Regions from separate parts of the Streptomyces sp. NPDC001709 genome, predicted to be linked through region 4. Evidence: riboswitches for the same ligand, from Rfam matches in the RefSeq annotation. Region 4 holds a riboswitch; each other region holds the start of a gene.
What was found. Region 4 has a riboswitch for cyclic di-AMP ahead of ACWC0C_RS02505 (transglycosylase family protein). Riboswitches for the same ligand answer to the same signal wherever they lie in the genome.
Positions count from the first base shown of each region.

Region 1: it holds a riboswitch for cyclic di-AMP, as region 4 does, so the genes downstream of both, ACWC0C_RS03580 (M23 family metallopeptidase) here and ACWC0C_RS02505 (transglycosylase family protein) in region 4, are expected to answer to the same signal.
Region 2: it holds a riboswitch for cyclic di-AMP, as region 4 does, so the genes downstream of both, ACWC0C_RS31680 (NlpC/P60 family protein) here and ACWC0C_RS02505 (transglycosylase family protein) in region 4, are expected to answer to the same signal.
Region 3: it holds a riboswitch for cyclic di-AMP, as region 4 does, so the genes downstream of both, ACWC0C_RS06770 (M23 family metallopeptidase) here and ACWC0C_RS02505 (transglycosylase family protein) in region 4, are expected to answer to the same signal.

Region 1 covers NZ_JBSFGB010000002.1:154,204-159,166, forward strand. The annotation lists gene ACWC0C_RS03570 (M16 family metallopeptidase) at 1-1,151, shown strand, start outside; gene ACWC0C_RS03575 (M16 family metallopeptidase) at 1,148-2,536, shown strand; cyclic di-AMP (ydaO/yuaA leader) riboswitch at 2,787-2,947, shown strand; gene ACWC0C_RS03580 (M23 family metallopeptidase) at 2,960-3,715, shown strand; gene ACWC0C_RS03585 (GntR family transcriptional regulator) at 3,915-4,601, shown strand; gene ACWC0C_RS03590 (HPr family phosphocarrier protein) at 4,752-4,963, opposite strand, start outside.
Region 2 covers NZ_JBSFGB010000025.1:142,209-147,171, forward strand. The annotation lists gene ACWC0C_RS31665 (NlpC/P60 family protein) at 20-1,087, opposite strand; gene ACWC0C_RS31670 (hypothetical protein) at 1,514-1,867, shown strand; gene ACWC0C_RS31675 (hypothetical protein) at 1,871-2,080, opposite strand; gene ACWC0C_RS31680 (NlpC/P60 family protein) at 2,215-3,408, opposite strand; cyclic di-AMP (ydaO/yuaA leader) riboswitch at 3,432-3,575, opposite strand; gene pcrA (DNA helicase PcrA) at 3,796-4,963, shown strand, end outside.
Region 3 covers NZ_JBSFGB010000003.1:364,749-369,711, reverse strand. The annotation lists gene ACWC0C_RS06775 (alpha-galactosidase) at 1-1,469, shown strand, start outside; cyclic di-AMP (ydaO/yuaA leader) riboswitch at 1,779-1,931, shown strand; gene ACWC0C_RS06770 (M23 family metallopeptidase) at 1,935-2,831, shown strand; gene ACWC0C_RS06765 (SGNH/GDSL hydrolase family protein) at 2,999-3,784, shown strand; gene ACWC0C_RS06760 (TetR/AcrR family transcriptional regulator) at 4,182-4,796, opposite strand; gene ACWC0C_RS06755 (Glu/Leu/Phe/Val dehydrogenase dimerization domain-containing protein) at 4,878-4,963, opposite strand, start outside.
Region 4 covers NZ_JBSFGB010000001.1:506,225-511,187, reverse strand. The annotation lists gene ACWC0C_RS02515 (FtsB family cell division protein) at 1-196, opposite strand, end outside; gene eno (phosphopyruvate hydratase) at 301-1,587, opposite strand; gene ACWC0C_RS02505 (transglycosylase family protein) at 1,949-2,635, opposite strand; cyclic di-AMP (ydaO/yuaA leader) riboswitch at 2,640-2,813, opposite strand; gene ACWC0C_RS02500 (transglycosylase family protein) at 2,998-4,107, opposite strand; gene ACWC0C_RS02495 (cytochrome P450 family protein) at 4,276-4,963, opposite strand, start outside.

The DNA.
Region 1 (4,963 bases), on a different contig from region 4:
AGCTCGTCCAGGGCGCCGGCGGCTCGCTCAACGGCACCACCAGCTTCGAGCGCACCAACTACTTCGAGACCATGCCCGCCCACCAGCTGGAGCTCGCCCTCTGGCTGGAGGCAGACCGGATGGGCTCGCTGCTGGCCGCCCTGGACGACGAGTCCATGGAGAACCAGCGGGACGTCGTCAAGAACGAGCGCCGCCAGCGCTACGACAACGTGCCCTACGGCACCGCCTTCGAGAAGCTGACCGGCCTGTCGTACCCGCAGGGCCACCCCTACCACCACACGCCGATCGGCTCGATGGCGGACCTGGACGCGGCCACCCTGGAGGACGCCCGCCAGTTCTTCCGCACCTACTACGCGCCGAACAACGCGGTACTCTCCGTGGTCGGCGACATCGACCCCCGGCAGACGCTCGCCTGGATCGAGAAGTACTTCGGGTCGATCCCGTCCCACGACGGCAAGCCCGCGCCCCGCGACGGCACCCTGCCGGACGTCATCGGCGAGCAGAAGCGCGAGGTCGTCGTCGAGGAGGTCCCGGCGCGCGCCCTGATGGCCGCCTACCGGCTGCCGCACGACGGCACGCGCGCGTGCGACGCCGCCGACCTGGCCCTGACCATCCTCGGCGGCGGCGAGTCCTCCCGCCTGTACAACCGGCTGGTGCGCCGCGACCGTACGGCCGTCGCGGCCGGCTTCGGACTGCTGCGCCTGGCCGGCGCGCCCTCGATGGGCTGGCTGGACGTGAAGACCTCCGGTGACGTCGAGGTGCCGGTCATCGAGACCGCCATCGACGAGGAGCTGGCCCGGTTCGCCGAGGGGGGCCCCACGCCCGAGGAAATGGAGCGCGCCCAGGCCCAGTTGGAGCGCGAGTGGCTGGACCGGCTGGGCACGGTCGCCGGCCGCGCCGACGAACTGTGCCGGTACGCCGTCCTGTTCGGCGACCCGCAGCTGGCCCTCACCGCCGTGAAGCGCGTCCTGGAGGTGACCCCGGAGGAGGTCCGGGAGGTCGCCCAGGCCCGCCTGCGCCCCGACAACCGCGCGGTGCTGGTCTACGAACCGAAGTCCCCGGAGAAGGCCCCGGACGCCGACGTGCCCGAGGACCCGGAGCAGGAAGCGACCGTAGAGGCCGGCAACGAGAACGAGGAGACGGCCAAGTGACCGAGCTCGCCACCATGGACTTCCACCCCCAGCCGCAGCCCGGCGAGGCCAAGCCGTGGGCGTTCCCGGCCCCCGAGCGGGGCACACTCGACAACGGCCTGACCGTGCTGCGCTGCCACCGCCCCGGCCAGCAGGTCGTCGCCGTCGAGGTGCTGCTGGACGCCCCCCTGGACGCCGAGCCGGCCGGCCTGGACGGCGTCGCCACGATCATGGCGCGGGCCTTCTCCGAGGGCACCGACAAGCACTCCGCCGAGGAGTTCGCCGCCGAGCTGGAGCGCGCGGGCGCCACGCTGGACGCGCACGCCGACCACCCGGGCGTCCGGATCAGCCTGGAGGTCCCGGCCTCCCGCCTGGCCAAGGGCCTCGGCCTGCTCGCCGACGCGCTGCGCGCGCCCGCGTTCGCCGAGAGCGAGGTCGAGCGGCTGGTCCGCAACCGCCTGGACGAGATCCCGCACGAGTTGGCCAACCCCTCCCGCCGGGCCGCCAAGGAGCTCTCCAAGGAGCTGTTCCCCGCGGCCTCGCGCATGTCGCGCCCGCGCCAGGGCACCGAGGAGACGGTCGAGAAGATCGACGCCGCCGCCGTACGCGCCTTCTACGACCGCCACGTCCGGCCCGCGACGGGCACCGCGGTCGTGGTCGGCGACCTCACCGGGATCGACCTGGACGCGCTGCTCGGCGACACCCTGGGCGCCTGGACCGGCACCCCGGGCCAGCCGCGGCCCGTGCCGCCGGTGACCGCCGACGACAGCGGCCGCGTGGTCATCGTGGACCGGCCCGGCGCCGTCCAGACGCAGCTGCTCATCGGCCGCGTCGGCCCCGACCGGCACGACCGCGTGTGGCCCGCGCAGGTGCTCGGCACCTACTGCCTCGGCGGCACCCTCACCTCGCGCCTGGACCGCGTCCTGCGCGAGGAGAAGGGCTACACCTACGGTGTGCGCTCCTTCGGCCAGGTCCTCAGGTCCGCCCCGGACGGCACGGGCGCGTCGATGCTCGCCATCAGCGGCTCCGTGGACACCCCCAACACCGGCCCCGCGCTGGACGACCTGTGGAAGGTGCTGCGCACCCTCGCGGCGGAGGGTCTGACCGACGCCGAGCGGGACGTGGCCGTGCAGAACCTCGTCGGGGTGGCGCCGCTGAAGTACGAGACCGCGGCGGCCGTCGCGAGCACGCTGGCCGACCAGGTCGAACAGCACCTGCCCGACGACTTCCAGGCGACGCTCTATCAGCAGCTGGCCGCGACGGGCACGGTGGAGGCCACGGCGGCCGTCGTGAACGCCTTCCCGGTGGACCGCCTGGTGACCGTCCTGGTCGGTGACGCCTCCCAGATCAAGGCGCCGGTCGAGGCGCTCGGCATCGGCGAAGTCACCGTCGTGGCGGCCGAGTAGCGGGAGCCGTCGTAGCGGCCGGGTGCGCCCGGGCGGCCGCACACGCGCGTGGGGCCCTGACGACCTACAGGCCGTCAGGGCCCCACGCTGTTCCACTCCCTTCCTCAGATGCCCGATTTGAGGGGGAGGTTGCCTGTCTGCCCTGTGGGATGCACTACAAAAGCCCGGATCCGTTTGGGATTCGAAAGCCGGCTTCCGTAGCGTCGTCCGGGCTGTTCGTCAGTAGGCAGTGCGCCGCACCCGCGGCACCGGACAGCCATCGCCGAGTCCCCGTACGGCGCGAGCCAGGGGAGCCGGGGACCCACCGTCCCTGGGGTGAATCGGACGCCCGCGCGCGAGCGAGGGGGTCCGTAGGAGACCTTCCTGCTCCGAACCCGTCAGCTAACCCGGTAGGCGAGAGGGAAGGAAAGGACCAGCCACTTCATGGCGTTCATGTGCGCCACCGGGAAGCACCGCAAGCCCGGCCGGGTCAAGCGCACCACCGCTCAGGCGGCCGGCGTCGCGGCTCTCGCCACCACCGGTGTCATCGGCACCCTCGCGGCGTCCCCCGCGTCCGCCGCCCAGAACTCCGTCGAGCAGACCGGCCTCACCCCGGTGATCACCGTCGGCGACGACATCGGCGAGCAGATCGACGCGCAGGCCGCCGAGCAGAAGCAGGCCGCGGAGCGGAAGGCGGCCGAGGAGGCCGCGGCCAAGGCGGCGGTGGAGAAGGCCAAGCAGGAGCGCGAGGCCAAGGCCCGCGCCGCCCGTGCGGCCGAGCGTGAGCGCCTGAACGCGTTCGTCGCCCCGATAGCCGACTCCTACGTGTCCACGGGCTACAAGGCCAGCAGTTCCCTGTGGTCCTCCGGCTCGCACACCGGCATCGACTTCCATGCGGCCAGCGGCACGTCCGTCCACACGGTCGGCTCCGGCACCGTCGTCTCCACCGGCTGGGGCGGCGCGTACGGCAACCAGATCGTGATCCGGATGGCCGACGGCATGTACACCCAGTACGGCCACCTGTCGTCCATCGGCGTCTCGGTCGGCCAGCAGGTCATCCCGGGCCAGCAGATCGGCCTGTCCGGCGCGACCGGCAACGTCACCGGCCCGCACCTGCACTTCGAGGCCCGTACGACCCCCGACTACGGCTCGGACGTCGACCCCGTCGCCTATCTCCGCAAGCACGGTGTGAACGTCTGACCGGACGCCCGTTCGGCATCCATGGCCCCGGCTCACCGAGCCGGGGCTTTCGTCGTTTTCCGCGCCGTCCACCGGACCCGCTGACCAAAAAATATCCATGGATTCCGACCCGCCGTCGGAAATTCCGGCTCATTGGAATAGAGTCACGGAACACGCGTCCATCGTCGACGTTTCACGGGGATTAAGGCGGAGGTCGGTCATGCGTATTCCGGCGCATTCGGTGTGTACGGCGATCCGGGACGACATCGTCGCCGGTGTCTACGAGCGCGGCGGCCGCCTCACCGAGGAAGTCCTGGCCCGCCGCTACGGCGTCTCGCGTGTCCCCGTCCGCGAGGCCCTGCGCACCCTGGAGGCCGAGGGCTTCGTGGTGACCCGCCGGCACGCGGGCGCGTGCGTGGCCGAACCGAGCGAGCAGGAGGCCGCCGACCTGCTGGAGATGCGCATGCTCCTGGAGCCGCTCGGGGCCGCCCGGGCCGCCCAGCGGCGCACGGAGGCGCACCTGAAGGTGCTGCGCGGTCTGGTGAGGCTGGGCCAGGAGCGGGCCAAGCGGGGTAACAGCGAGGATCTGCGCTCGCTGGGCAGCTGGTTCCACGAGACGCTCGCCCAGGCCTCCGGCAGCCCCTCGCTGACCGCGATGCTCACCCAGCTGCGGCACAAGATCGCCTGGATGTACGCGGTGGAGACGCTGCCGAGCCCGGTGGAGTACTGGGCGGAGCACGGCGCCATCGTGGACGCGGTGGCGCGTGGCGACGGCGAGCGCGCGCGGGCGGTCACGGCGCTGCACACCGAGCGTGCGACGGCCGCCCACCGGCTGCGTTTTTCCGGGGCCACCGAGCGTGTGAGAACTTCGCAACACGCCGTAAACATGTCGGGCCTCCGGCATTAACAACGGCGCCGTATACAAAGAAGAGAGGTATTCGGCTGCGGTGTATTTCCGCTGCCCTAATTCCCGTGTGTGCGCAAATGGGCCGGGAAAGAGCGGAGCCGCGCCGCCCGAAAAGGGCGACGCGGCTCCGGTGTATCAGCGCGCCGGCGGTCAGACCGTCTCGGGCAGTTCCTCGAGGCCCTCGGAGACCAGCTTGGCCAGACGGTCCAGGGCGGCGTCCGCGCCCTCGGCGTCGCAGGCCAGAACGATTTCCTCGCCACCCTGGGCGCCCAAGCCCAGGACGGCCAGCATGGAGGCCGCGTTGACGGGGGTGCCGTCAGCCTTGGCGATCGTCACCGGGACGCCTGTGGCCGTGGCGGCTC
Region 2 (4,963 bases), on a different contig from region 4:
GACCCCTACGGGCCCGCCCCTACGCCACCCGGGTCGCCCCCGCGAACGGCATCAGGTCGACCGGGGCCAGCCGGACCGGGGCCGACGGGTTCGGGGCGTGGATCATCTCGCCGCCACCCACGTAGATGCCGACGTGGCTGATCCCGGAGTAGAAGAACACCAGGTCCCCGGGCTGGAGTTCGGAGCGGGAGACGCGTCGGCCCGCGTCGATCTGGGCGTAGGTGGTGCGGGGCAGGGAGATGCCGGCGGAGCGGTAGGCGGCCTGGACCAGGCCCGAGCAGTCGAAGGCGTTCGGGCCGGCCGCGCCCCACACATAGGGGCTGCCGAGCTTGGCGTAGGCGTAGGAGATGGCCGCCGCGGCGCGCGCGTTGGCGGCCGTGGCCGACCCGGCCTGCTCCAGCGGTTCACGGGGGTCGGAGGCCGACCGGGAGGCACGGCCCGGAGCGGTGCCGTCGGCGCCGGTGACCTCGTTCCGCTGCTGCGGAGTGAGCCGTGCCAGCAGCCGCCGGGCCTCGTCCAGCTTGCCGGTGATGGTCTTCTTCTGCCGCCGCAGCTCGGCCTGCCGTGACCGCAGCGACGTCAGCTCGATGCGCGCCGCGCCGCGCAACTGCTCGATCTCCCTCAGCTGTTCGCGCACCTGGGACACGGCAGCGGCCTGCTGGTCACCGGCCCGCTCCGCGAACGCGGCGTCCTCCAGATACCGGTCGGGGTCGCCGGACAGGGCCAGTTGCCAGGCCGGGGCGAAGCCGCCCTCGCGGTACTGCGCCGCCGCGAACGAACCGAGCGCGTCCCGGGCCGTGTTGAGCTTGGCCTGCTTGCGGGCGGTCTCGTCCTGCAGCGAGTGCAGCCGCCGCTGCTCCGTGTCCGCCCCCTCCCTCGCGCCGTCGTACTTCTCGGTCGCCGCCTCGGCCTCCTGGTACAGCTTGTCCACCTGGGCCTTCACCTGTGCCGGCGTCGGCTGCGGCTCGGCGTGTCCCGTCCCGTCGAATCCCGTTGCGGTGGCCGCGCCCGCCAGGGCGAGCGTGGCGGCCGTCCGGGCAGTCGGGCCACCCATGGAGCGTTGCCGGGGCTTGCGGTGCGCTGCCACCTGGACCGTCACGTCCTTCCGTACGAGTCGTACGACCGAGAGCCGTGCGTCCGGCGGCGGCCCGCACAGGGGAAACAGGCCACCGCCGGACCTTCTCGGCGGTGGTGACCGACAGCCGCCCTGGCCCGGGCGGCGGTGGGAAGCCGGTCACCTGGGGGAGGACGCTAGGCCCGACTGTGACAAGCAGGTAACGCGCTGTACGGAACTGGCTCCGACAGACTGGAATGTGACCGTATGTGACCACACCGCCGTTCTGGAGTCGTCGCCTTCACGCAGCGTGGTGACCGAAGCGCGGAAAGCGGGACGGAAGGCGGGTGCGGGGTGCTATGGAGCGCATATATGCAAGATCACCCGCGCGTGATCGTCGAGTACTGCGGCCGGGCCCGGTGACGGGCGGTCCATACCTCCTCGTTAGGCTCCGGCCCCATGGACGTACTCATCCATCTCTTCGTCGGCCTGCACATCATCGGCATCGCCGCGCTGCTCGGCGGTTTCCTCACCCAGATGAAGGCGATGGGCCAGGGCACGGCCCGGTTCGTGCCCGGGATGCTGCACGGCGCGCTGACCATGCTGGTCACCGGCGTGGCCCTGATCGGTCTCAACCAGGCCGACGACCACCACGTGAACACCATCAAGATCGGCGTCAAGCTGGCGCTGCTGATCGTGATCCTCGGCCTGGTCTATGTGAAGCGCGACGAGGAGAAGATCGACAAGGGCGCGTTCGGGCTGGTCGGCCTGCTGACCATGGCGAACATCTTCATCGCCGTGCTGTGGACCTGACGCTCATCCGTCCCTGACGCCGGTGCGGGCCGCGAGCACCGCGTCGGCGGCGACCACGAGCCACACCGCCACCGCTGCCCACAGCAGCACCCGTCCCGCCCGGCTGAGCCACGCAACGCCGACGGCGCTCGCGACCGACAGCGTCGCCGCCGCCGTCATCCCCATCGGGAACACCGTCGCCCACCGCGCACGCAGACCTGAGATGCCGGGCATGCGCCCGATGCCAGGGAACCACAGGGCCCCGGCCCGGGAAGGGCACGCGCGCGTGGAGCGCGAAAACGGCGGACCGCGAAAACGCAGGTACGCGCGCGTGGGGCGCGAAAACGGTGGCGCGCGAAACCCGGTGGTCAGCCCGGTCGGACCACGCTGTGGATGATCGACTCTCCGCCGTAGTAGATCGACTCCTCGCGGACGTACGCGCCCGGCTTCGGGGCGTGGATCATCATGCCGTTGCCTATGTAGATGCCGACATGGCTGATGTCGTCGTAGAAGAAGACCAGGTCGCCCGGCCGCGCATTGGCCAGGGAGACCGTGGTGCCCGCGTCGACCTGGTCGTACGTGGTGCGCGGCAGCGTGACGCCGGCAGCCCTCCAGGCGGCCTGGGTGAGGCCCGAGCAGTCGTAGGAGTCCGGCCCGGTGGCGCCCCACACATACGGCTTGCCGATCTGCGCGCGGGCGAAGGCGATCGCCTTCTCGGCCTTCGTGTCGTACGAGCCGGAGCCGGACGTCGTGGAGCCGGTCGAGCCGGAGCCCGTCGAACCGGACCCGGATCCCGAGGACCCCGAGGACGAGGAGGACGACGAGGACGAGGACGACGAGTCGGCCTGCTGCTGAGCCTGCTGCTTCGCCAGCTCGGCCGCCTTGCGCGCCGCCTCCTGCTGCTTCTCCCGCTCGATGGCGGCCAGCCGAGCCTTCTCCTGGGCCGTCAGCTGCGACAGCAGGTCGCGCGCGGAGGCCAGCTTCTTCTGGACGGTGGCCTTGGCGCTCTGCAGGTCGTGCTGCGAGTCGGTCAGCGTCTGCAGGCTCTCGGCGGCCTCCCGCCGCTTCTTCATGGTCGTGGCCTGCTCACCGATGTAGTCGTCGACCGCGCTCTTCTCCCGCGACGTCAGCCGGCTCATCAGCTGGGTCTGGTCGAAGTAGTCCTGCGGGTCGTTCGCCAGCAGGAAGGTGGCCGTGTCGGGAGCGGAGGCGCCGGTGCGGTACTGGGCCGCAGCGAAGGAACCCAGTTCCTCGCGGGCCTTGTTGAGGCGTTCGGTGCGCCGGGCGACCTCGTTGCGCAGGGCGTCGACGCGCCCGCGCTGTTTGCCGGTGCGCTCTTTGGCCGCGTTGTACTTGTCGGTCGCCGACTCCGCCTGGCGGTAGAGGTCGTCGACCTTCTTCTCGACCTCCTCCAGGCTCGGCTTGGTGTGATCGGTTCCCGGGGCGGCCTCGGCGCTCTGCGAGAACACGGCCATGGAGGTGAGGGCGGCGGTGGCGAGGGCGGGGGTGCGGAAGCCCGCCCCGATGGTCCCGCCGGGGCGCGGCTTGCGGTGCGACGCCAAGGGAGGCGCTCCTTCCAGTGGGCCGCCTACCGGGTTAGCTGTCGGGTTCGGGCGGCGGTTCGGAAGGGTTGCCCTACGGCGTCGTCCCGGGCGGGAGTCGGCCGATTCACCCCAGGATCGGTGGGTCCCCGGCTCCGGGCACCACGAGGGGTACACCGGACTCGGCGGAGGCCGCGCACGCGGCCTGACGGCAACCTAGCCAACTCGTGTGACTAGTGTGAAGGTTGGTGCGTGATATGTCCGATACATTTTTGTGATCTGAGCTCGGGAACACGTTCCCGTCATCGGACGATTCCGCAGCGTAAGGGCATTCCCGCGCCGCCCGCGGCGGCCATCTTCCCGGGACGGCGACCGGTTGTCGGTGGGGCGCCCTAGACTCGGAGAGCGATGAGCAGCCTCTTTGACGACAGCTTCCTGGCGGACCTCCAGACCCCTCGCGGGCACGAGGAGGAGCACCCGCCTCCGCCCGAGGACGATCACGCTCCGGAGCCGGTTCCGGACGATCTGTTCGGCGGGAAGTTCGACCTGCCGCCGGACCCGGACGCCTACTACCGCGACGGCGCGTCCCGCCCCGCGCTCGACTCGGCGGCACTGCTGGAGGGGCTGAACGACAACCAGCGCGCCGCGGTCGTGCACGCCGGCTCCCCGCTGCTCATCGTCGCCGGCGCCGGCTCCGGCAAGACCCGCGTGCTCACCCACCGCATCGCGCACCTGCTCGCCGAGCGGAATGTGCACCCGGGCCAGATCCTCGCGATCACCTTCACCAACAAGGCCGCGGGCGAGATGAAGGAGCGCGTCGAGCAGCTCGTCGGCCCGCGCGCGAACGCGATGTGGGTGATGACCTTCCACAGCGCGTGCGTACGCATCCTGCGCCGGGAGAGCAAGAAGCTCGGCTTCACTTCCTCGTTCTCGATCTACGACGCCGCCGACAGCAAGCGCCTGATGGCCCTGGTCTGCCGCGATCTGGACCTCGACCCCAAGCGCTTCCCGCCGAAGTCGTTCAGCGCCAAGATCAGCAACCTGAAGAACGAGCTGATCGACGAGGAGGACTTCGCCGCCCAGGCCACGGACGGCTTCGAGAAGACCCTCGCCCAGGCCTACGCCCTCTACCAGTCGCGGCTGCGCGAGGCGAACGCCCTCGACTTCGACGACCTGATCATGACGACGGTCAACCTCCTGCGCGCCTTCCCGGACGTCGCCGAGCACTACCGCCGCCGCTTCCGCCACGTCCTCGTCGACGAGTACCAGGACACCAACCACGCCCAGTACGCGCTCGTACGGGAACTCGTCGGCACCGGCGAGCGTGCCGCCAAGGACGCCGACGTACCGCCCGGCGCGGACGACCTCCTGCCCGCCGAACTGTGCGTGGTGGGTGACGCGGACCAGTCGATCTACGCCTTCCGCGGCGCGACGATCCGCAACATCCTCCAGTTCGAGGAGGACTACCCGAACGCGACGACGATCCTGCTGGAGCAGAACTACCGCTCCACGCAGACGATCCTGTCCGCCGCCAACGCGGTCATCGAGCGCAACGAGTCCCGCCGCCCCAAGAACC
Region 3 (4,963 bases), on a different contig from region 4:
CCCTCGACACCGACGCCACCGAGGAGCGCGGCGAGGTCTACGGCTGCGCGCTCGGCTGGTCCGGCTCCTGGCGCATCGCGGTCGCCCAACTCCCGGACGCACGCGTGCAGATCACCGGCGGCGCCGGCTACGACGACTCGGGCCTGCTGCTCCTCCAGCCGGGGGAGTCGTACACCACCCCGGTCTTCGCGGGCCTGTGGAGCGACGGCGGCTTCGGCGGCGCGAGCCGCGCCTGGCACGCCTACCAGCGCGCGTACGTCATCCCGGACGCCGAGCGGGACCGGCCGGTGCTCTTCAACTCCTGGGAGGCGACGAACTTCGACATCTCCGAGGACCAGCAGCTCGCGCTCGCCCGCCGGGCCGCCGGGATCGGGGTCGAGCTGTTCGTGGTGGACGACGGCTGGTTCGGCGCCCGCACCAGCGACCGCGCCGGGCTCGGCGACTGGACCCCGAACCCCGGCCGCTTCCCGCAGGGGCTCAAGCCCCTCGCCGACCAGGTGCACGGCCTGGGGATGCGGTTCGGCATCTGGGTCGAGCCCGAGATGGTCAACCCGGACAGCGACCTGTACCGCGCGCACCCCGACTGGGTGCAGTACCAACCAGGACGGAAGCGGACGGAACTGCGCAATCAGCTCGTCCTCAACCTCGCCCGCGAGGACGTCCAGGAGTACCTCTGGGAGCAGCTGGACACCCTGCTCTCCAGCGCCCCGATCGACTATGTGAAGTGGGACTTCAACCGCTGCTTCACCGACGCCGGCTGGCCCGGTGAGCCATATCCGCAGCGCCTGTGGGTGGACCACGTCCGCGCCCTGTACGCCCTGCTGGACCGGCTCCGCGCGGCTCACCCGGGGGTCGCCTTCGAGTCCTGCTCGGGCGGTGGCGGCCGGATCGACCTGGGTGTGCTCGGTCGCACCGACCAGGTGTGGACCTCCGACAACACCGACCCGCTGGACCGGCTCGCCATCCAGCACGGCTTCAGCCAGATCCACCCGGCCCGGGTCATGGCCGCCTGGGTCACGGACAGCCCGAACACCCAGCTCAACGGCCGGGTCAGCACCCTGCGGTTCCGTTTCGTCAGCGCCATGGCGGGGGTCCTCGGGGTCGGTGGCGACCTCACCGAGTGGACCGGTGAGGAGCTGGCCGAGGCCCGGCAGTGGGTCGAGCTCTACAAAGAGATCCGGACCGTCGTCCAGCACGGCGAGCTGTACCGGCTGCGGCCCCCGGCCGGCGGCCTCAGCGCGGTCCAGTACGTCCGCGGGGAGGAGGCGGTGGTCCTGGCCTGGCTCCAGGCGCAGAGCCACGGCGAGCCGGTCCCGGCGCTGCGTCTGCGCGGACTCGACCCGACGGCATCGTACGAATGCCGCGAAACGGGTGAAGTTCATCGGGGTGCCGTCCTGTTGCACCACGGTCTGCGCACCGGACTCAAGGGCGACCTTGATGCGATGGTTCTCCGGCTGCGCCGCATCTGAGCTTTCTGCCCGAATTGGCGCCTTCGTTGCAACTCGCTGTGGAATGAGGGGTCGTGGTGGAAGAGCGGGTGAGGAGCGTCATATTCATGACCGTGCGTCGCGCGTCATGTTCACGTAATTTTCATGCTGAAAAGGGGAATTGAAAGGTGTCGGCGGGCGGGAATTCACGGAGGGTGATCGTGAATTCCCGCATTCGATCTTCGGGAATCGGAACGGCGGGAACCGGCCGCTTGTTTCCGTGCGTCTTGCTCGCTTACGTTCCCCACCAATCCGGACGGAACGCCGAGTCCTGCCGCCGCCCGGAGTCCCACACTTGACCCGCGTTCGGCAGGAGCGGGGGACCCACCAGGTACGACTGCCTGTCCGGTCTCCGCGACAGGCTAGGGGTGAAGTCGCCACGGCGGCCGGGCCGCTCCAGCCCGAACCCGACAGCTGACCTCGCAGGCGTCGGAGAGGAAATGCGCCATGCCCGCGAAGGGTAAGCACCGACGTCCCAAGCCCCCGCGTTTCTCCCGCTCGATCGCCGTCGCCGGAACCGGTGGCGCCGCCCTGGCCCTCCCCCTCATCGGAACCACCGGAGCCCACGCCGCCACCGGCACGCAGCCCCTTTCCGTAAAAGCCGCGCAGTCCCCTCAGTCACCGGTGAAGAAGGCGGCCGCGCAGGCGAATCCGGGTGTGCACACCTACACGGTGAAGTCCGGCGACTGCCTTTCGGTGATCGCCGACGAACAGCACGTCTCCGGCGGCTGGCACCGCCTCTACGACGACAACCGGCGGGCCGTCGGCGACGACCCGTCGCTCATCCACCCGGGCCTGAAGCTCGCGCTCGACCGGCAGTCGGCGCACACCCACGGCGAGTCCGCGGCCCCGAGCCGGCCGTCGGCCGAGTCGCACTCCTCGGCGTCCCAGGCGGCACCGGCACCCCAGTCCTCCGGTGCCACCACGACCACCACCGGCTTCACCCTCCCGGTGACCGGCGCCGTCGTCGGCACCGGCTACCACGTGGCCGGCAGCATGTGGTCCAGCGGCTACCACACCGGCGTCGACTTCGTCGTACCGACCGGCACCACGGTGAAGTCCGTCGCCGCGGGCACGGTCGTCTCCGCCGGCTGGGGCGGCGCGTACGGCAACCAGGTCGTCATCAGGCTGAACGACGGCTACTACGCGCAGTACGCCCACCTCTCGCAGCTCTCCGTCTCGGCCGGGCAGACCGTGACCGAGGGCCAGCAGATCGGCCTGTCCGGCGCGACCGGCAACGTCACCGGCCCGCACCTGCACTTCGAGATCCGCACCACGCCGAACTACGGCTCGGACGTCGACCCCGTCGGCTACCTCCGCCGGCATGGCGTCCCCGTCGGCTGAGTCACACCGTCAACCCGTCCGGGATCAGCCCTATTCCTGGATTGGCAAATTATTTAAGGGTGTCTCATCTCACCGTTCGTCAACCCCTCCTTACGGTCGCGTAGGTCACATCGGAAGGGGAATCATGGTCCGACGTGGCAGACGATTCGAAGAATGACAACAGATCAGTGATCGGGTCGTACGTGGCGGTGGGGGACAGCTTCACCGAGGGCGTCGGCGACCCCGGGCCCGACGGGGCGTTCGTCGGTTGGGCCGACCGGTTCGCGGTACTGCTCGCCGACCGGCGGCCCGAAGGCGACTTCAAGTACACCAATCTCGCGGTCCGCGGGAAGCTGCTCGACCAGATCGTGCAGGACCAGCTCCCGCAGGCCGTCGAACTGGCCCCGGACCTCGTCTCCTTCTGCGCGGGCGGCAACGACATCATCCGGCCCGGCACCGACCCGGACGAGGTGGCCGAGCGCTTCGAGCGGGCCGTGGCCCGGCTGGCCGAAGCCGCGGGCACGGTGCTGGTGACGACCGGCTTCGACACCCGGGGCGTCCCGGTGCTCAAGCACCTGCGGGGCAAGATCGCCACGTACAACGGCCATGTCCGCGCCATCGCGGACCGGTACGGCTGTCCCGTGCTCGACCTGTGGTCCCTGAAGTCCGTGCAGGACCGCAGGGCCTGGGACAGCGACCGGCTCCACCTCTCGCCCGAGGGGCACACGCGCGTGGCGCTGCGCGCCGGCCAGGCCCTCGGCCTGCCGATCCCGGCCGACCCCGAGCAGCCGTGGCCGCCGCTGCCGCCCCGGGGCACCCTGGACATCCGGCGCGACGACGTCCACTGGGCCCGTGAGTACCTCGTCCCGTGGATCGGCCGCCGCCTGCGCGGCGAGTCCTCCGGCGACCACGTCACGGCGAAGGGCACCCTGTCGCCCGACGACATCAAGATGCGGATCGCCTCGGTGGCCTGACCCCCACCGACGTGCCTCGCACCGTGCGGCCTGCGGTGCGGGGCGCGGTTGTCCGGGGCGGGGCGCCTTGGCCTGGGATGCGGTGCGGGCGGTGGCTCGTCACCGTGGCGCCGGGCCCGCCGGCGCAGCCCGGACAGGCCCTGGGCCCTGTCGTTTGGATCATCCCGGCGTCGCGGGGTCTGGCACGCACATCTGCGGCGTTGTCGTCGGTTGCCAACTCCCCCACGCTCGGCTTCTCCCCCACGCTCGGCTTCGCTCGCGCGGGGGGACCCCCATCGCGGGGGGACCCCCATCGCGTTGGCGCCCTCCTCCGCCTTGCAGCTGCACGCACCAGACCCCGCTCGGGTCGGTTGGAAGGCGCCGTGACCTACAGCCGGCCTGATCCAAACGACAGGCCCTAGCGCTCGGTCAACGCACTGCGCTCCAGGCCCAGTTCGCGGGCCAGCGCGTCGTCGGCCCACTCCTGCGCGCGCGCCCGTGGCACCGCTCCCGGGTACGACGTCAGCTGCACCGCCAGCCCGTCCAGCAGCGCGGTCAGCCGCAGCGCGGCGCCGGCCGGGTCGGCGCAGGCGAACTCGCCCGCCGCCACGCCCTCGGCGATGACCTCGGTGATCGCGGCCTTCCACCGCTGGTCCAGGTCCCGGGTGACCTGCCGTAGGGCGGGCTCGCGCAGCGCCACGGCCCAGCCCTCGATCCACAGCCGCCAGCCCTTGGCCTGTCCGGTCGGCGCGTACCAGCGCACCGCGGCCCGCAGCCGGCGCAGCGCGGACGTCCGCCGGCCCAGCAGCTTGCGCAGATGTGCGAGATCGTCCTCCGCCGCGTAGGTGAACGCCGCCGCGACCAGCTTCTCCTTCGTCGAGAAGTGGTACAGCACCAGCGCGTTGCTCACCCCGAGCACCGCGGCCACGTCGGCGATCCTGACCGCCGCCACGCCCCGCGCCTCGATCTGCCCGATGGCGGCCCGCAGCAGCTCCTCCCGCCGCTCGGCCACGCTCAACCGCACTCTCGCCACGCGGTCACCCTAATCCGTCGTCAAGGGCGGCGCCGAAAGGGCCAGGTCCTCCAGGCTGTTCGAAGAGCGCGTCCGGGGTCGTCACCGGTACCACCCGAAGCGGTCCGCGATCTCCGGCAGCCGGTCGGTCACCACGGCGTGCGCGGCCGCGCGCGGGGTCGTACCGT
Region 4 (4,963 bases):
CGTACTGCCGCATCGGATAGGCGAGCGCGACGATCATCGAGCACAGCACCAGCGCGAGCAGCGCCGCGCGGCCGGTGAGCCGGGAGCGGCGGGCCTGCCGTTTGGTCTGGGAGCGGTAGACCCGGGCCGCCGTCTGCTCGCCGAGCAGTCTGAGCCTGGTCGCGGTGGAGAAACGGTCCCGGTCCTTGACGGCCATCGGCTCTCCGCCTCCCCTTTCACACGTGCGTACGTCCCCGGACACGGTACGGGACCGGCTCCGGGGACGTACGTACGACTGGCTAAGGCTTAACCCGGAGTGGGTCAGCCCTTGAAGCGGGGGAACGCGCTGCGGCCCGCGTACACCGCGGCGTCGTCGAGGATCTCCTCGATGCGCAGCAGCTGGTTGTACTTGGCGACGCGCTCGGAGCGGGCCGGGGCGCCGGTCTTGATCTGGCCGCAGTTGGTGGCGACGGCCAGGTCGGCGATGGTGACGTCCTCGGTCTCGCCGGAGCGGTGCGACATCATGCACTTGTAGCCGCTGCGCTGGGCCAGCTCGACGGCGTCCAGGGTCTCGGTGAGCGAACCGATCTGGTTCACCTTCACGAGCAGCGCGTTGGCGGCGCCGTCCTCGATGCCGCGGGCGAGGCGCTCGGGGTTGGTGACGAACAGGTCGTCGCCGACCAGCTGGACCTTGTCGCCGAGCTTGTCGGTGATGACCTTCCAGCCGGCCCAGTCGTCCTCGAACAGCGGGTCCTCGATGGAGACGAGCGGGTAGGCCGCGACGAGCTCCTCGTAGTACTCCGTCATCTCGGCGGCGGAGCGCTCCTTGCCCTCGAAGAGGTACTTGCCGTCCTTGTAGAACTCGGAGGCGGCGACGTCGAGCGCGAGGGCGATCTGCTGGCCGGGGGCGTAGCCGGCCTCCTTGATGGCCTCGATGATGAGGTCGAGGGCCTCGCGGTTGGAGCCGAGGTTCGGGGCGAAGCCGCCCTCGTCACCGAGGCCGGTGGACAGGCCCTTGGCCTTCAGCACCTTCTTGAGGGTGTGGTAGACCTCGGTGCCCCAGCGCAGGGCCTCGGAGAAGGACTCCGCGCCGATCGGGGCGATCATGAACTCCTGGATGTCCACGTTGGAGTCCGCGTGCGAGCCGCCGTTGAGGATGTTCATCATCGGCACCGGCAGCAGGTGCGCGTTCGGGCCGCCCAGGTAGCGGAAGAGCGGGAGGTCGCTGGCCTCGGAGGCGGCGTGGGCGACGGCGAGGGAGACGCCGAGGATGGCGTTGGCGCCGAGGGAGCCCTTGTTGTCGGTGGCGTCCAGGTCGAACATGGCCTGGTCGATCAGGCGCTGCTCGGTGGCGTCGTAGCCGACCAGCTCCGGGCCGATCTGCTCGATGACCGCGAGGACGGCCTTCTCGACGCCCTTGCCCTGGTAACGGTTGGGGTCACCGTCGCGCAGCTCGATGGCCTCGAAGGCGCCGGTCGAGGCGCCGGACGGGACGGCGGCACGACCCGTGCTGCCGTCGTCGAGGCCGACCTCGACCTCGACCGTGGGGTTGCCTCGGGAGTCCAGGATTTCCCGGGCTACGACGACGTCGATGGACGGCACGAGCATCTCCTTCTTGGGATGTGACGCTGGAAGTGCGGGGCGTGTGCCTTACGGCTGTGCCTTGCGACTAGAGCCTAACCGTCCCGGGGGCGTCGGCCACCGACCGACCGCCCCGTGGACGGGGAGGACACGCAGACGGTACCCATTGTTCACCCACGGAACAAAGGGGCCTCCGGGTGAGGCCGAGGTGAAGAGTGGGGAAAGCGCACGGAAAAGGGGCGCAGAAGAGGGGTACGGCAGAGGGGCACGGACAAGAGGCGCGGACAAGGGGTGCAGTAAAAAACCCCGCCCCGGCGCGTACGGGGGAACACGCGCCGGGGCGGGGAGCCCGTGGGGACGGGGGGCGGACCCGAAGGGCAGCTGTCGCTTACTTCAGGTGCAGCTGCTGGCCCGGGTAGATGAGGTTCGCGTCCTCGACGATGTCCTTGTTCAGCTTGAACAGCTGCTGCCAGCCGCCGGCGACGTGGTGCTTCTCGGCGATGGAGCTGAGGGTGTCACCCGTGACGACCTTGTACTCGCCGTCACCCTTCTTGACCTTCTTGCCGGTCGGGGTCGTGACGGTCTTGCTCGCCTTCGGGGCCGTGCGCTCGGCGGAGCGGGTGGCGGCCTGCTGGTCGGTGGAGCGGGTGGTGGTGCTGGGGCTCTTCGAGGAGCTGGTGCTCGGGGCCGCGCCGTTGTAGGCGGCGGAGGACAGGCCCGTGCCGCAGACCGGCCAGGCGCCCTTGCCCTGCGAGGCGAGGACCTTCTCGGCGACGGCTATCTGCTGGGCCTTGGTGGCCTGGTTGGCCTGCGCGGCGTACGCGGTGCCGCCGTACGCGGCCCAGGTCGAGGCGGAGAACTGCAGACCGCCGTAGAAGCCGTTGCCGGTGTTGATGGACCAGTTGCCGCCCGACTCGCACTGGGCGACCGTGTCCCACTCGGAGGCGGTGGCGGCGGAGGCGTTGCCGGCCGCCATCAGCGGGGCGGCGACGGCGGCGCCGGTCACACCGGCGAGAGCGATGGCGCGGGTGGCCTTGGACGGACGACGGTGCTTGCCCTTGCCGGAAAACAGCATGGATCGATCCCCTCACCGACGCCTGCGAGGTGAGCTGTCGGGTTCGGGCCGGTTGAGTTGCCCGGCCGCACGCTCGCTCTCGCGAGGCGCGGCTTCACCCCTAGCCGGTTCCAGCGTCAACCGCTGGGCCCGGCGCTTACCTTGGGTCCCCCGCTCCTGCCTACGGCGCTTGACGCGACGACTGTTCCCGGGCAACCCGCTGGCAGGATTCGGCGTTGCGAGTGCCGGGGCTCGTGGTGACGAGCGGTCCTGACCGTAGACATGCGATCGACGGAATTTCAAAGACGATCAGGGCTTCTGAGACTCATCCCACACTTTCGCCAAACCGGACAATCAGCCGCGAAAGGGGGCGTCAACTGCCGCTATCGGGCGTCCTTTTCGCCCCCGACTTTCAGGGTCTGACCGGCGGTGATGTGGTTCGGGTCGGCGCCGATGACCTTCTTGTTGCCGTCATAGAGGGCGTGCCACCCGCCGTCGACGCCAAGGGAGTCGGCGATGGAGGCCAGGGAGTCGCCCTCGCGGACGGTGTAGGTGCCCGGATCGCGGTCGGCGTGACGGCCGGAAGGTACGGCGTTCTGACCGTTTGGCACGCTTTCATCCGCGCTCTCACCACGGTGACGTCCGCCACTGCTGAGCGCGCCGGTGTCGACCAGGCTCCAAGAACCGGCGCTCTGCCGGGAATTGTCCGAATCATCGATGCCGGGAGTCGCCGTGGGGGAACCGTCGCTCCCCTGCGAGCCTCCACTGCCGGTCGAGTCGGACTTGTCAGTCTTGTCGGACTTGGGGGTGCTGGTATCGGTGGGGCCGCCCGACTTGTCCGGAGTCTTGGAGGCGTCCTCGCTCGGGCTCGGGGTCGGCGTGGCGCTCGAGTCCGAGGCGGAGCCGGAGGGATCCGGGACGGAGGAGTCCGAGCCGGAGCCGGAGTTGGAACCGGAGCTGGAGCCGGCGTCGGAGCCGGTATCGGTGCCGGACGAGGACGAATCCGGCAGACCGGATGAATCGGAGCTGCCGGACGTGCCGGAGGTGTCACTCGACCCGCCGGTGTCGCCGGAGCCACCCGGTCCGCCGACGCCGGTGTCGACGTCGACCGAACCCGAGTGGGAGGTCAGCCCGGCGGTCAGCGCGCACATGGCCCACGGCTTGGTGCCCTGGTCGGCGAGGATCTTCTCGGCAACCGCTATCTGCTGGGAGCGGCTGGCCTGGTCGGCGCTCTCGGCGTACTGCGTTCCGCCGTACTTGTCCCAGTCGACCTGCGAGATCTGCAGGCCGCCGTAATAACCGTTTCCGGTGTCCGCGCTCCACGAACCGCCGCTCTCGCACTCGGCGACCTTGTCCCACGTGGTCCCGTCGGCCGCGTTGGCGCTCGCGGCGCCGAGCAGCGGAATCGCGATGGCGGAGCCGGTCACTCCGGCCGCGACGAGGAGGGCCGGAGCCTGACGGGGGCGACGGTGACGACCGTTCCCGGAGAGCATGCGGAAGCCTTTCGTGCGACAGCAGGACCGGCGCGGCGAAGTTCTGCCCCTCGCCACACTGATGGGTGAACGTATCGGCAGACGATCACTTGTCACAAGTTAATGCCGCGCAGATCACGTGAAGATCACATAGTTGAACGCGCGTCACTTTTCCCGGGAGGAGTGTGCTCAGGCGGTGGGCGTGAACTCCACCGGCAGGGTGCGCAGGCCCCGCATGATGAGCCCGCCGCGCCAGCGCAACTCGGCCGGATCGACGGCGAGCCGCAGGTCGGGCAGGCGGGTGAGCAGGGTGGCGAGCGCGGTCTGGCCCTCCAGCCGGGCGAGCGGGGCGCCGAGGCAGTAGTGGATGCCGTGGCCGTAACCGAGGTGCTGGTTGTCGCGGCGGGCGAGGTCCAGCACGTCCGGGCCGGCGAACCGCTCCGGGTCCCGGTCGGCCGCCGCGAGCACCACGAGCACCGGGTCCCCGGGCGCGATGTCCTGCCCGCCGATGGTCAGCGGCTCGGTGGCGAACCGCCAGGTGGCCAGCTCCACCGGGCCGTCGTAGCGCAGGAGTTCCTCGACTCCGGTCTCCAGCAGGTCCCTTTCCCGCCGCGCCAGGGAGTCCTGGAGCCGCCGGCGCTGCCCTGGGTGGGTGAGCAGGGCGTAGGTGCCGTTGCCGATGAGGTTGACGGTCGTCTCGAAGCCGGCGAACAGCAGGATGAACGCCATCGCGGCGGCCTCGTTCTCGGTGAGGTGCTCTCCGTGGTCCGAGGCGCGGATGAGGCCGGAGATGAGGTCCTCGCCGGGCGCGGGCTGCTCGGGCAGCGCCTCGCGCTTCTTGTGGATCAGCTCGGCGAGGTAGCCGCGCATCTTCTTG